DNA from 2 places in the Afipia sp. DC4300-2b1 genome. Region 1 is predicted to be linked to the other one. Evidence: riboswitches for the same ligand, from Rfam matches in the RefSeq annotation. Region 1 holds a riboswitch; the other holds the start of a gene.

Region 1 (7,837 bases):
CCTTCTCGCTTTCTTCCAGCGCCTTCAGCTTCTTTTCCAGTTCGGGGATCCGGCCATAGGCGAGTTCGCCCGCCTTCTGGAATTCGCCGCGCCGCTGCGCGTCGGCGAGTTCCTGGCGCGCCTGCTCCAGTTCGCTCTTGACCTTCTGGGCATTGGACAGCTTGTCACGCTCCGACTGCCACTTCGCAGTCAGTGCAGCGCCCTTCTCCTCAAGGTCGGCCAACTCCTTCTCGAGCCGCTGCAAGCGATCCTTCGACGCCGAATCGGTTTCCTTCTTCAGCGCCTCCTGCTCGATCTTCAGCCGCACGATCTCGCGATCGATGTTGTCGAGCTCTTCCGGCTTGGAATCGATCTGCATCTTCAGCCGCGCCGCGGCTTCGTCGATCAGGTCGATCGCCTTGTCCGGCAGAAAGCGGTCGGTGATGTAGCGGTTCGACAGCGTTGCCGCAGCCACGATCGCGGAATCCGTAATGCGGACACCGTGATGCAGCTCGTACTTTTCCTTCAGGCCGCGCAGGATCGACACCGCGTCTTCGACGGTGGGCTCGGAGACGAACACCGGCTGGAAACGGCGGGCCAATGCGGCGTCCTTCTCGACATGCTTGCGGTATTCGTCGAGCGTGGTCGCGCCAATACAATGCAGTTCGCCGCGCGCCAGCGCGGGCTTCAGCAGGTTGGACGCATCCATCGCGCCATCGGCTTTTCCGGCGCCGACCAGCGTGTGCATCTCGTCGATGAACAGGATGATCTGGCCGTCCGAGCTGGTGACTTCCGAGAGCACAGCCTTCAGCCGTTCCTCGAACTCGCCGCGGTACTTCGCACCTGCGATCAGCGCGCCCATGTCGAGCGACAGGACCTTCTTGTCCTTGAGACCTTCCGGCACGTCACCGTTGATGATGCGCAGTGCGAGGCCTTCGACGATGGCGGTCTTGCCGACGCCGGGCTCGCCGATCAGCACCGGATTGTTCTTGGTGCGGCGTGACAACACTTGAATCGTGCGACGGATTTCCTCGTCACGGCCGATCACCGGGTCGAGCTTGCCGTCATGCGCGGCCTGGGTCAGGTCGCGGGCATATTTCTTCAGTGCGTCATAGGCGTTTTCTGCCGACGCGCTGTCGGCGGTGCGGCCCTTGCGCAGGGCGTTGATCGCAGCATTGAGATTCTGCGGCGTGACGCCGCCCTTGGCGAGCAGCGAGCCCGCGTCGCTGTCCTTGTCGGCAGCGAGCGCCTGAAGCAGCCGCTCAACGGTGACGAAGCTGTCGCCGGCCTTCTCGGCCGCCTGCTCGGCGGCATCGAAAGCGCGCGCCGTCGCCGGGGCCAGGTAAACCTGTCCCGCTCCTGCGCCTGACACTTTCGGCATTTTCGCCAGCGCATCCTCGGTGGCCTTCAGGATCGCGCGCGAATTACCGCCCGAGCGATCGATCAGACCGCCCGCAAGACCTTCGCTGTCGTCGAGAAGCACTTTCAGGATATGCAGGGGCGTGAATTGCTGATGGCCCTCACGCATGGCCAACGTCTGTGCCGACTGGATGAATCCCTTCACACGGTCGGTATATTTTTCAATGTTCATTTCGGGTTTCCCTCAGCCTGCCATGTCCGCCCCGAAGGCACGGATATTAGCATCTTCAATGGGGTTCCGCCGCCGGCATTGACGTTCCTCAACCCGTGGCGGGGACCGGCGTTGCACCGGCCTGAGCGTCATGTGGGAACTGGGTTGCGCCTGTGAAAGAGGCAGGGCTGAAAATTTGGCGAAAGTGGCGGGAAGCCGCGAATCCACCTAAGAATCGGGAATGACAAACACCACCGCGACCCTCCAGAGCATCTATCGCTATCCCGTCAAAGGCCTGTCGCCGGAATTGCTCCCGAATGTCGCCTTGCAGGCAGGCCGAACCTTGCCCACCGACCGCCGCTACGCGATCGAGAACGGCCCGATCGGCTTCGAGCCTGCCAATCCGAAGCATTTTCCGAAAATCCGCTTTTTAATGCTGATGCGGAACGAGCGTCTCGCCGGCCTTCAGACCCGGTTCGACGACGCCAGCAATACTCTGACGATCAGGTACAACGGCGCGGAAGCCGCGCGCGGCAATCTGGAGACGCCGGAAGGGCGCGCGGCCATCGAGATGTTCTTCGCTGAGAATTTTTCGCCGGAGTTGAAGGGGCCGCCGAAGGTCCTCTCTGCTCCCGGTCACAGCTTTTCGGACGTCGCCGCAAAGGTGGTGTCGATCATCAATCTGGCCAGCGTGGCCGCCATTGAGACCATCGTCGGCCAGCCGGTCAATCCGCTGCGCTTTCGCGGCAATCTCTATGTCAGCGGATGGCCCGCATGGCACGAGTTCGATCTCTTGGAAAAACAACTGACGATCGGCGATACGCGGCTCAAGGTGATCAAGCGGATCGTCCGCTGTGCCGCCGTCAATGTCGATCCGGTCACCGCAGAACGGGACCTGAATATCCCGCACGCACTGATGCAAATGTTCGATCACGCCGATTGCGGCGTCTACGCCGAAGTGATCGCCGGCGGCACAATTGCCGCCGGCGATACCATCACAGAACTCAGCTCGACGGCATGACGTAGGCGTAGACCCGCCCACGCGAATAGGTAGCCTCGGCGACGCGGTGGCCATGGTTGCCCGAGATCACGATCGGATTGCCCTTGGGGTCGATGCCGCTGACGATCCCGACATGACCGCCACGGCGGCCACGCGACATCACCGCGATAGCGCCAACCTGCGGGCCCGAGATGCGCTGGCCGTAGCCCGCGAACGAACGCGCCATGTCGGAGCCGGTGCCTTTGTGGCCGGAACGCTCAAGAACCATGTTCATGAAGCGCGCGCACCAGAGGCTGGAGCGGCCCGTCGGATTTCCGCTGCCGATATAACGCCGCGCTTCGGCGACGACATTCGATCCGCCGAAGCCGCCACCGAAGCCCTGCGAAGCTGACGCTTCCGCAGCCGCTGCGTAACGCCCGCGCCGCGCATGATGGCGAGTGCTATGGCCGTAATGCTTCCTGGCGTGATGCTTGGAATGGTGAGCGTGAGTGTACCGGCTTGCTCCGTGATGCGGCCTCGCCGAAGCCGGAGTTGCCAGTGCGACGATTGCCACCGAACACAGCGCCAGCGCGGCGCCTCGAAGTGGCAGGCGAAGTTTACGCGATAGAGTCATCCATTATTCCTCGTGACACCCCCTGTGCCCATCGTTCGCACGCGAACGACATTCCGCAGCGCAAAAAACGGGTGGGTGTGACGAGAGCAAGACAGGAAAAGGCGCCGGCGGATTCATTTCGCGGCGATAACGGGATCATTTCACGGCGAGAATGCGAACATACAAGGCCACATTGGAGCCGCGAATATTAATCGCGGCGCGTGAGCAGGAAGACGCCCTGCTCGCCGAACATGTTCCAGAACCACCACGGTGCGTTGAGCCGCAGCGGCCGGCCATAGAGATCGAGCGCAACAGCGCGCTCCATGTTGACGTTGATCTCGTTACAGAGCTGCACGAAATCCTTGATGGTGCAGAAATGAATGTTCGGCGTGTCGTACCATGTCGCCGGCAGATTGTCGGTGCGCGGCATCTGGCCCTTCACCAGCAACTGGAGACGCATTTTCCAGTGGCCGAAATTCGGAAACGACACGATGGCGCGGTGGCCGATGCGCAGCAGGTTTTCCAGCACCACGCGCGGCTGGCGCGTCGCCTGCAGGGTCTGCGACAGGATCACGTAATCGAACGCGTCGTCGGGATAATTGATCAGATCGGTGTCGGCGTCGCCCTGCACCACCGCGAGGCCCTTGGCGACGCAGCGGTTGACGCCCTCGCGCGACAGTTCGATGCCGCGCCCGTCGACGCCGCGTGTTTCCAGAAGCCGCAGCAGATCGCCTTCGCCGCAGCCGACATCGAGCACCCGCGAGCCGGGCTCGACCATCTGCGCGACCAGCAGATGGTCGGCGCGATAGCCGTTCTCGGTGACGGGAAGAACCGCGGTCGGCCGGAACGCCTGATCCTGAATTGTCATCCTGGCGCTCCTACCTGCTGGCCGAGGTCAGGCCGTGCGCCGAAGCAGCCGATTCCAGGAATGCGCGGGAAATCTCGATGAACTCGGGCACGTCGAGCAGGAACGCATCGTGTCCCCTGTCGGTCTCGATTTCCGCGAACGACACCCGCGCGCTGCTGGCGTTGAGCGCGTGCACCACCGCACGCGCCTCTGACGTCGGAAACAGCCAGTCGCTGGTGAACGACACCACGCAGAAGCGCGTGCGGGTGCCGCGCCAGGCTTCCGCCAGCACTCCATTGTGGTCGGCGGCGATGTCGAAATAATCCATCGCACGCGTCAGATAGAGATAGCTGTTGGCGTCGAAGCGCTCGACGAACGACGAGCCCTGATGGCGCAGATAGCTTTCCACCTCGAAGTCGGCATCGAACGAGAACGTCGGCACCTCGCGGTCCTGCAAGCGGCGGCCGAACTTGCGATGCAGCGCGGCGTCTGAAAGATAGGTGATGTGCGCGGCCATGCGCGCGACACCGAGCCCGCGATGCGGACGGGTGCCGTCCTCGAAATAGCGCCCGCCATTCCAGTCCGGATCGGCCATCACTGCCTGACGGCCCAGTTCGTGAAACGCGATGTTCTGCGCCGAATGCCGCGTGCTGCACGCCACCGCGAGCGCAGAGAACACGCGTTCGGGATAGGCCGCCGTCCATTGCAGCGCCTGCATGCCGCCCATCGAGCCGCCGACCAAGGCGAACAGTTTGTCGATGCCGAGATGATCGAGCAGCATCGCCTGCGCCCGCACCATATCGGGAATGGTGATGACGGGAAAATCCAGTCCCCACAGTTTACCGGTGGCGGGATTGGTCGATGACGGACCGGTCGATCCCATGCAGCCGCCGACCACGTTGGCGCACACGACGTAATAGCGATCGGTGTCGATCGGCTTGCCGGGGCCGACCAGCGTCTCCCACCAGCCGCGCTTGCCGGTGACCGGGTGCACGTTCGCGACATGCTGATCCCCGGTGAGCGCATGGCAGATCAGAATGGCGTTGGAGCGGTCCGCGTTGAGCTGGCCGTAGGCCTGATAGGCGATCTGGAATGGCGCGAGATCGATGCCGCAGTCCAGCCGCAGCGGCTTGTCCGCACCGAACTGCGCGACCAGCGATGACGGATGATCCGCCTCGTGCGCGCGTTCAGCGGCCGCAGTGTCACTCTTCAACGGTTTGACATTAACCATCTTGTTACTGGCCTCCTCAGCAGGTCGCGAAGACCAACATCGGAAATCAGGCCATAAAAAACCCGGCCTGAAACGAGGTTCGGCCGGGATCACTTGTGTCCCCGGCCTGTTTAGCGAGTTGTTTAACGTGGCTGCAAGCCGGCCGGCTCAAATGACCACAGAATGACTAAGTTACTAGTCACGAACGGCCTTTTCGTCAAGCTGCACCGCGACATCGCAAGGCCACCCTGCTTTGGTGTGAGGCCGGAATTGCCAATGTTTTCTTTGCTTTCAGGCGCTCTCCTGCCTATCAATGCGCCCGACAAATCCCGTTTTCGATGAATCCGGAAGGCCTTCGCGCCGCAAGCCGCGTTCGGACCCAGGTTGAACCGATGACCAAGCAACCGCCATCACTGCAGGAACTGCGCCGCGAAATCGATTCCATCGATGAGCAGGTGCACGAACTCCTGATGAAGCGCGGCGACATCATCGACCGCCTGATCTCGGTGAAGAAGACGCAGGAAGTCGGCTCGGCGTTCCGGCCCGCGCGCGAAGCCGACATGATGCGCCGTCTGGTGCAGCGTCATCGCGGCATCCTGCCGCTGGACACCGTCGAGAGCATCTGGCGTGTCATCATCTCGACGTTCACTTACGTCCAGGCTCCGTTCTCGGTGCATGCCGACCTGTCCGCCGGCGAGTCCGCGATGCGGGATTCGGCGCGGTTTCATTTCGGTTTCACCGTTCCGTTTCTTGCGCACTTCAATGCCGAAGCTGCGGTCGAAGCCGTTGCAAAGTCAAAGGGCGATCTCGCGCTGATCTCGGCGGTCAGCAGCCGTCTGCCGTGGTGGATCGCGCTCGAGCCTGCGGCCGCGCCGAAGATCATCGCGCGCCTGCCGTTCGTCGAGCGCGCCGATCATCCGGCGGCGCTGCCGGTGTTCGTGGTGTCGCGCGTCGCCGCCGATGCGATGGTCACCGAGGTCGGGATGTGGAGCGTGCGCGTGTCCGGCTGGAGCGCGGATGTCGCGCGTGCGCTGTCGCCGTTTTCCGAGATTATCGCTGTCCCCGACACCGCGTCCGACGGCGCCGCCTTGCTGATCTCGGTTCCGGGCCCGGATGGGCTGACGAAAATCACCGCTGCGCTGGTCGCGGCCGGAGCATCGGTGCGTTCATCGGCTCTCGTCGGGAGCCATGCAACGCGCTATACGGTGCCGCCTGCTACTACATCCAAATAGTCTTCTTTCGGAGTTGAGTTGATGTCTCGTCCTGTGCCGAAGCCAGGAATTCTCGATATTGCGCCTTACACGCCCGGCAAGAGCGGCGCCGGGCTGACCGGCCGCGTCTTCAAGCTGTCCGCGAACGAGACCCCGCTCGGGCCGTCGCCGAAAGCCATTGCCGCCTACAAGGCGGCCGCCGATCATCTGGAGGATTACCCGGAAGGCACCTCGCGCGCGCTGCGCGAAACCATCGGACGCACCTACGGCCTCGATCCCGACCGCATCATCTGCGGCGCGGGCTCGGACGAACTGCTGAACTATCTCGCGCACACCTATCTCGGCCCCGGTGACGAGGCGATCCACACCACCCACGGCTTTCTGGTTTACCCGATCGCGACCATGGGCAACGGCGCCATCAATGTGATCGCGGCGGAGAAGAACTACACCGCCGATGTCGACGCGATTCTCGGTGCGGTGACGCCGCGCACCAAGATGGTTTGGCTCGCCAATCCGAACAACCCGACCGGCACCTATGTGCCGTTCGACGAGGTCAAGCGCCTGCGCGCCGGACTGCCGTCGCATGTGCTGCTGGTGATCGACGCGGCCTATTCTGAATACGTCTCGAAGAACGACTATGAGGCCGGCATCGAGATGGTCGCCACCACCGACAACACGGTGATGACGCGCACCTTCTCGAAAATTCACGGCCTCGCGGCACTGCGCGTCGGCTGGATGTATGGCCCTGCCAACATCATCGACGCGGTGAACCGCATTCGCGGCCCGTTCAATGTCTCGACGCCCGCCTCCGAAGCAGCCATCGCATCGCTGGAAGACACCGAGCATCAGAACAAGTCCCGCGCGCATAACGACACCTGGCGCACCTGGCTGACCGATGAAATCGGCAAGCTCGGGCTTGAGGTGACGCCGAGCGTGGCGAACTTCGTCTTGATCCACTTCCCGCAAACGAAGGGCAAGACGGCGGAAGATGCCGACGCGTTCCTCACCAGGCGCGGGCTGATCCTGCGCGCGCTGAAGAACTACAAGCTGCCGCATGCCCTGCGTATGACCGTCGGCACCGAGGAAGCCAACCGCCTCGTGGTCGCAGCGCTTGCCGAATTCATGGGGCAGAAGTGAGCACCACACCCATGTTCGGGCGGATCGCGCTGATCGGCTTCGGCCTGATCGGCGGCTCGATCGCGCGCGCAGCGCGCGCTCAGGGGCTTGCCGGCGAGATCGTGGCCACAGCGCGTTCGCCGGCGACCCGCGCCCGGGTGCAGGAGCTTGGCATCGTCGATCGCGTGGTGGAGACGAACGCGGAGGCGGTGAAGGACGCTGACCTCGTGATCCTGTCCATCCCGGTCGGCGCGTGTGGACCGGTCGCGGAGGAAATTGCGCCGCATCTCAAACCGGGCGCCATCGTCTCCG
Region 2 (7,837 bases), 340 kb from region 1:
TGCATTGGCTATCTTGTGTTTGCGTTCTGCGTCACGCTGACCTGGCACGTTCCGCAGCTCAATGTTTTCATGCCGCGCTGGCTGGAAAGCTGGATGTATCCGATCAACAAGACCGATCTCGATGTTCTCCGCTTTGTGCATTTTCTGGCGCTGGCGGCGATTACGGTCCGCGTGCTTCCGAAGGATTGGCCGGGTCTGAGATCGCCGTGGCTTCGCCCGGTGATCCGGTGTGGTCAGCATTCTCTGGAGATATTCTGTCTCGGCGTCTTCCTCGCATTCGCGGGTCATTTTGTTCTGGCCGAAGTGTCCGGCGGAGCATGGATGCATTTCTTCGTCAGCGTCGCCGGGATTGTCATCATGTCAGCGGCCGCATGGCTATTTTCGTGGTACAAGAGCGAAATAGGCAAGGGCGACAAACGCGCAAAAAGCGCTGACGCCGATGCCGACCTCGCCGGAGGCGGGTCATGAGAGCGTTACTGGTTGCAGGTCTGTTCGCGTCTGTCCTGGTGGCTGCTCCGGCGCGCGCCGAGGACGGTCCCGGCTGTACTGTGCCCGCATATCTCCTGACGACGGAAAGCCCACTTCCGAAGGTCGCAAACGCGATCAAGACCAGGAAGCGTCTGGATGTCCTTGTGGTCGGCAGCGGCTCTTCAGCGCTACCTGGCTCTGACGGTGCGAACATGTCTTATCCGGCACGTTTGGAGTCCGCTTTGCGCGAAGCATTGGCTGGCGTCACCGTCAATGTCAGGACCGACCTGCGGCCCAAGAAAACAGCCGCGGAAGCCGCGCAGGGTTTTGGCCAGATGATCGACAAGCTGCCGGCGGATCAAAAGCCGGATCTGGTGATCTGGCAGACCGGCACGGTCGATGCGATACGCGCGGTTGATCCTGACGATTTCCGCGCCGCGTTGGATAGCGGGGTTGAGGCACTGCAGAAAGCAGGCCCCGATGTGCTCTTGATGAATCTCCAATACAACCCACGTATGGAGACGATGCTGTCGGTTGGTCCCTATATCGACACGATACGGGTCGTCGCACAGCAGCACGAAGTGCCGATATTCGACCGGTTTTCGATCATGCGTCACTGGAGCGATGCCGGCGATTTTGATCTTTTCGGTTCAGCCCACGGATATGGAATGGCGAAGCGTGTGCATGACTGTATCGGCCGGTCGCTGGCCGCGATGGTCGTGGAAGCGTCGCGCATTAATCCGGCTGAGCTCAGGATTCAACGTTGATGAATTTTTATGGTCGTTTGGCGATTGCCGTCATGGCAGGCGCTATGACGTGGGGATTACCCGCCGTCTCCCCTGTACGAGCCCAGGTGCCCGACGCGCCCCAGCAGAAGGGTCTCGGAACAAAAGCTATCGAAGCGGCGAAGACTGTGGCCAAGGGTGCCGGCGATATTCTCACACGCGTGCCGTGTCTGCCCGCCAAGGGATTGAAGGACGTTCCGGGTTCGCTGCCGCGCGTTGCGCGGCGGATCGCTGCGGGCGAGCCGGTGACCATCGTCGCTTTCGGCTCATCGACCACGGTCGGTTTCGGCACGTCAGCGGCCTACAATTATCCCAGCCGTCTTGCGGATCAGTTGCGCCGCAAGTTTCCGACCGCCGACATCAGTGTCATCAATCGCGGTATGGGCGGGCAGGATGCGCCCGAAATGATGAAGCGGTTCGATATCGCCGTTCTCGATGCGGACCCTGATCTCGTGATCTGGCAGCTCGGCACCAACGCCGTCGTCAAGGGCAACGCCAGCGATATCGCGGCGACGGCTGCGCTGGTGGAGGACGGCATCGCGCGCCTTCAGGCCAGGGGGATCGATGTCGTGCTGATCGATCCGCAATACGTTCCGGCGGTTGCCGAGAAAACCGAGAACGCGAGCCGGATGGTCAAACTGCTTGGCGATGTCGCCAAGCTCAAGAACATCTCGGTGTTTCCGCGCTTCGATGTCATGCGGCAATGGCACGAGGACGAAAAAATGCCGTTCGACAAGTTCGTGATCGGCGACGGCCTGCACATGAACGACTGGGGCTACGCGTGCTTCGCCCAGTTGCTCGGCGACACCATCATCAAGTCGGTCGGACAGGTGAAGGCCGGTGTCAACATTCCGGCGAACGTGATGAGCTTCCGGCCGATGTAAGGCCTAGATCGTCAGCCTGCCTTCGATGCACGTCAGCGTCTCGCCGCCGATCCAGATGTCGTGACCATCACGCGCGGCGTAAACGCGGCCCTCTCGTCCAAGCACGGTGCCCTGGCTTGCGACGTATGCAGCGGGCGCAAGTCCTGCGGACATCAGCCATTGCGCGAGACCGGCATTCAGGCTGCCCGTGACGGGGTCTTCGGTCGCGCGGTTGGATATGAATGCGCGAACCTCGAAGAAGGCGTCCTTGCCGTCGCGCAAAGGGTCCCATGGCGCGACCACGCCGAGCTTCAGGTTCCCAAGCGCCGGATAGTCCGGTTTCAGCGACAGGATTTCCGTGCGCGATGTCAGCATCACCGCCACCCAGCCGGGGCCGTTGTCGATCCACTGCGCCGCCTTAATGGCGTCCCGGCGAATTTGCAGGCCGCGCGCGATCTGATCGAGAATGTCGCTTTCGACATCGCCGGTCCGGCGCAGCGGAGGCGCGGCAAATGCCAGCCTGTTCCCATCGCGCCTGATTTTGATGAGGCCCGCACCGCATTCCTGAACGACATGCGCCTGCCCGGCAGTATTCCCGAGGCTCAACCAGACGTGACAACTGCCGAGCGTTGGATGGCCTGCGAACGGCAACTCGCCTGAGGGCGTGAAAATCCGCAGGCGATAATCGGCGTCTGCCGTCGTAGGCTTCAGGAGAAAGGTGGTTTCGCTCAGATTCGTCCAGTTCGCGAGCGAAGCCATGGCGTCGTCGGAAAGTCCGTCGGCGCCAATGACCACGGCAAGCGGATTACCCTTGAGCCGCTTGCCGGTGAAAACATCGACCTGCTGGAACGAAAATGTACTCATGGAATATCCAGCGCGCTTCTGTCTTAGGCTTTCTCCAGCGCCGCGTTCAGATCCTCGATCAGGTCGTCCTTGTGCTCCAGTCCCGCCGAGAAGCGGATGAAGCCTTCACTGATGCCAAGTTCGGCGCGCGCCTCCGGCGTCAGCCGCTGATGCGTCGTGGTCGCCGGATGGGTGACGATGCTTTTGGAATCGCCGAGGTTATTGGAAATCCGCGCCAGCTTCAGCGCGTTCAGCGTGCGGAACGCTGCGGCCTTGCCGCCCTTGACCTCGAAACCGATCAGGGTCGAACCCGCGCGCATCTGTTTCTTGACGATGGCGGCCTGCGGATGATCGGCGCGGCCCGGATAGATCAGCCGCGAGATCTTCGGATGTTTGGCCAACGCATCGGCGATCGCCGCTGCGCTTTCGGTTTGCGCCTTCACGCGAATGCTCAGCGTCTCAAGACCCTTCAGCAGCACCCATGCGTTGAATGGTGACATCGCAGGTCCGGTCTGGCGCAGGAACGTGTGGATGTGCTCCTGAATGAAAGCCTCCGACGACAGGATGATGCCGCCGAGACAGCGACCCTGGCCATCGATGTGCTTGGTCGCAGAATAGACCACGACGTCGGCGCCGAGCGTTAGCGGGCTTTGCCAGATCGGTGTGGCGAACACGTTGTCCACGATCAGCCGCGCGCCGCCGCGATGCGCGATCTCGGCGACAGCGCCGATGTCGACCACATCGAGGGTCGGATTGGTCGGGCTTTCGAGGAAGCACGTCTTGGTGTTCGGACGCATCGCCTTCTGCCACTGGTCGAGATCATGACCATCCACCAGCGTGGATTCGATGCCGTAGCGCGGCAGCAGATCTTCCACGACATAACGGCACGAACCGAACAGCGCTTTCGCTGCGACCACATGATCGCCGGCTTTGAGCGGAGCAAGGATCGCGGTGGTGACCGCCGCCATGCCGGTCGCGGTGGCGCGCGCGGCCTCGGCGCCTTCGAGTTCGATCATGCGCTGCTCGAACATCGATACGGTCGGATTCGAAAACCGTGAATACAGGAAGCCGGGGTCCGCGCCGGTGAAGCGCGCTTCGCACTGTTCGGCGGTGTCGTAGATGAAACCCTGCGTCAGGAACAGCGCTTCGGAGGTTTCGCCGTACTGCGAGCGCAGCGTGCCTGAATGCACGAGGCGGGTTTCCGGGCGATAATTGCGGGTCGGGGATGGCGGCTTGCTTGGGGAAGCATTGGCCGCGGGTGTTTTGGTCTCGGACATGTGCACTCCATCGTGGCCACCTCGCGATGGACACAAAAAAACCGGCCTGGAAAATCTTTCCACAAGCCGGGATCACACTGTCCCCGGCCTGTTTAGCGAGTTATTTAACGTGGCTGCAAGCCGGCCGGCTCAAATGACCACGGGATAAGTCCTAGGCTTAATCCCGCATGCTCTTTCCGTCAAGCACCCCATCGGATAACCGATAAAATGCTTGTTTTGCTGGATCAGCCGATAGCCGAGGATTACCCCGTGGCCTTCACACTTGCCCCCGACGCGACAGGAATTCTGCCTGACCGCATGATCGCGGCGATGGCCGATGCAGGCCTGATCCTGCCCGAATATCCCTTCGTCGAAAGCCAGATCCAGCCGGCCAGTCTCGACCTGCGCCTGGGCAATGTCGCCTACCGGGTTCGCGCGAGCTTTCTGCCCGGTCCTGATATTCGGGTGGCGGACCGTATCGAAGAGTTGAAGCTGCACGAGATCGATCTGTCCGATGGCGCGGTGCTGGAAACCAACTGCGTCTACATCGTGCCGCTCTTGGAAAGCCTCGCGCTTCCGCCGAACATTCAGGCCGCCGCGAATCCGAAAAGCTCCACGGGCCGGCTCGACGTTTTCACCCGCGTGATCGCCGACGGCACGCGGCGCTTCGACATGATCGCGCCCGGCTATCATGGCCCGCTCTATGCGGAGATCAGCCCCAAGACATTCCCGGTCTTGTTGCGCGAAGGATCGCGGCTGTCGCAGATTCGTTTCCGCACGGGCCATCCTCTGCTCGATGGCGATGAACTGGAGGCGCTGCATGACGCCGAGCGTCTGGTCGACAGCGACGAAGCCGATCTCGCCGGCGGTGTGGCCTTAAGCGTTGATCTGTCCGGTGAAGGCTCGGATGGTTTTGTCGGCTATCGCGCCAAACGCCATACCGGCGTGGTCGATGTCGACCGCCGTGCCGGATACACCGTGGGTGAGTTCTGGGAGCCGATCCGCGCGCGGCCGGATCGCAGCCTGATCCTCGATCCCGGCGAGTTCTATATTCTCGCCTCGAAGGAGGCGGTGCAGGTGCCGCCGGATTTCGCCGCCGAGATGGTGCCGTTCGATCCGCTGGTCGGCGAATTCCGCGTCCACTATGCGGGCTTCTTCGATCCCGGCTTCGGTTATGCAGGCGCAGGCGGGCAGGGCTCGCGCGCGGTGCTGGAAGTGCGCTCGCGCGAAGTGCCGTTCATTCTCGAGCACGGCCAGATCGTCGGTCGCCTTGTGTACGAGAAGATGCTGTCGCGCCCCGATGCGCTGTATGGCCAGCGCATCGCATCGAATTATCAGGGGCAGGGCCTGAAGCTCTCGAAGCATTTCCGGACCTAGCGGTCGGGTTCCGCTCTGCGAATTACGTCCCCTCGCGGCACATTTCACCCATGCCGCCATTGGCTTCCGGCCAGCTTGCCGCGGGCATCCAAATACCGGATCATTCCTGAAAACAACGGGAGCGATCCCGGCAGGGATGAAAACGCCATGGTTGCAGCCGCAAAAACTCCGCCCGCTCAGACATCAGCTTCGACATCCGGGTTCGGTCTGATCGCGCCCGACACGTCGGGCATGAATTTCTATCGCGCCGATCCGATCCTCGCCGATCTGCTGCGCATCCATCTTCCCGGCGCGCTGTTTCAGCACATCGAGCCGCATCTGGACCGGCTTGGCTCGCTCGCCGGTGGTTATCTCGATGAATGCGCGCGTCTCGCCGACAAGCATGGCCCGGTGCTGCATCAGCGCGATCGCTTCGGCAACGACCGGCAATGGATCGAGTATCATCCGGCTTATCGCGAACTCGAACGCGCAGCCTATGGCGAATTCGGCATCCACGCGATGTCGCATCGCAAGGGCATTCTCGGCTGGGCCGACACTTATCCAGCCGTCGCCAAGCACGCCTTCACGTTTCTGTTCAATCAGGCCGAGTTCGGGCTTGGGTGTCCGATCAATGTCACCGACGGCGCGGCGCGTCTGTTGTCGCGGTTCGGCGACGGCGCGCTGAAAGCCAAGTATCTCGACGGCCTCACGCAAACCGACATGTCAAAGCTGACCCAGGGCGGCCAGTTCATGACCGAGAAGGAGGGCGGTTCGGACGTCGGCAAGCTGACCACCAGAGCGGTGCAGGACGGCGGTCACTGGCGGCTCTACGGCGAAAAATGGTTCTGCTCGAACGCCGATGCAAAGATGGTGATGCTGCTGGCGCGGCCGGAAGGCGCGGTCGGCGGCACCCAGGGCGTCGGCCTGTTTCTCATGCCGCGTGAACTCGACGATGGTTCGCCCAACCACTACCGCATCGTCCGCCTCAAGGACAAACTCGGCACCCGCTCGATGGCGTCGGGCGAGATCAAGCTTGAAGGTGCGATTGCTTACGCTGTCGGCCGTCTCGATCGCGGCTTCGTGCAGATGGCCGAGATGGTCAACTGGTCGCGTCTGTCCAACGGCGTCAAGTCGGCGGCATTGATGCGGCGCGCGCACCATGATGCGAATACGGTTGCCAACAACCGCGTGGTGTTTGGCCGTCGCATTATCGATATGCCGCTGGCGCGCCGGCAGTTGATGAAAATCATGCTCGCAACCGAGCAGGCGGTGTCGATGAGCTTCGTCACGGCCGATGCATTGGATCGCGCCGAAGCCGGCAGTCAGGACGCCGCGGCATTGCTGCGCGTGCTGACGCCGACGCTAAAGTATCGCGCCACGCGCGATGCTCGAAAGGTTTGCGGCGAGGCAATGGAGATGCGCGGCGGCATCGGTTACATCGAAGAGTTCGCGACGCCGCGGCTATTGCGCGACGCGCATCTCGGTTCGATCTGGGAAGGAACCGGTAACATCGTTGCGCTCGATACGCTCAAGCGTGCGGTCGGCCGTCACGGAGCAGAAGCTGCGCTGGGAGCCGATCTGCATTCGCGGATCGACGATTCGCCCGGCGTTCCGCAGGTCTGGCGCGACCGGCTTCATCACCTGACGGACAGGGCGATCGGCTTTGCCCGCGAGGTGGCCGGGCGTTCGGAGAACGAAGCCGAAGCGCGCCGTGCCACCAGCACGCTTTATCATGTCGCCGGCGCTGTCACGTTCGCCTGGGAGGGCAGCCGGATTCACGCCATGCGCGGCGACGCCCGCCGGCTGTTGCTGTCGCGTCTCGTTGTCGATCACCGCCTGACGGCGCAGGACCCGTTTGCCGTTCTCTCGAACGGACGCGATGAGGCAATCGCCGACCGGCTGCTCGGTGATCGGCCATTGGCGATGGCCGATGCCGCGCAGATCATCAGTGCGGCTTAGTTCGCTGGTTTTCAGGGTGTGTAGGCGCCATGCGCGAAGCGCGTTGTGCCCTGCAAATTTGATGCTATGGATTTTTTGACAGGGCGGCGCTCTCTCAAAACAAGAAGATTTCCGCTCGGGAGACGATATGTCCGAACTTGGGGCCGCTGAAATTCCTGTCGTGCAGACGGACGAAAAACCGCCGCTGCCTGCTGTCAAAGGCCCCGTTAAAAACCCGCTGCTCGATGGGCCGATCCTCTCCACGCTGTTGAAACTGGCTGCTCCCAATGTGGTCGCGCTGACCGCCGGAACCTGCGTCGCGATCGCT

Evidence for each region. Region 1 has a riboswitch for S-adenosylmethionine ahead of metX (homoserine O-acetyltransferase MetX). Riboswitches for the same ligand answer to the same signal wherever they lie in the genome.
Region 2: another riboswitch for S-adenosylmethionine. It lies ahead of ACP7AL_RS16040 (O-succinylhomoserine sulfhydrylase); the one in region 1 lies ahead of metX (homoserine O-acetyltransferase MetX).

The regions. Positions count from the first base shown of each region.
Region 1 covers NZ_JAFCSX010000003.1:407,014-414,850, forward strand. Annotated here, with positions in the region: gene clpB (ATP-dependent chaperone ClpB) at 1-1,570, opposite strand, end outside; gene ACP7AL_RS14355 (MOSC domain-containing protein) at 1,791-2,570, shown strand; gene ACP7AL_RS14360 (TIGR02594 family protein) at 2,554-3,162, opposite strand; gene metW (methionine biosynthesis protein MetW) at 3,350-4,009, opposite strand; gene metX (homoserine O-acetyltransferase MetX) at 4,020-5,219, opposite strand; SAM riboswitch at 5,309-5,388, opposite strand; gene ACP7AL_RS14375 (chorismate mutase) at 5,591-6,430, shown strand; gene hisC (histidinol-phosphate transaminase) at 6,452-7,546, shown strand; gene ACP7AL_RS14385 (prephenate/arogenate dehydrogenase family protein) at 7,543-7,837, shown strand, end outside.
Region 2 covers NZ_JAFCSX010000003.1:743,049-750,885, reverse strand. Annotated here, with positions in the region: gene ACP7AL_RS16060 (OpgC domain-containing protein) at 1-468, shown strand, start outside; gene ACP7AL_RS16055 (SGNH/GDSL hydrolase family protein) at 465-1,235, shown strand; gene ACP7AL_RS16050 (SGNH/GDSL hydrolase family protein) at 1,280-2,137, shown strand; gene ACP7AL_RS16045 (PhzF family phenazine biosynthesis protein) at 2,141-2,980, opposite strand; gene ACP7AL_RS16040 (O-succinylhomoserine sulfhydrylase) at 3,004-4,236, opposite strand; SAM riboswitch at 4,308-4,387, opposite strand; gene ACP7AL_RS16035 (2'-deoxycytidine 5'-triphosphate deaminase) at 4,444-5,592, shown strand; gene ACP7AL_RS16030 (acyl-CoA dehydrogenase family protein) at 5,740-7,530, shown strand; gene ACP7AL_RS16025 (MATE family efflux transporter) at 7,658-7,837, shown strand, end outside.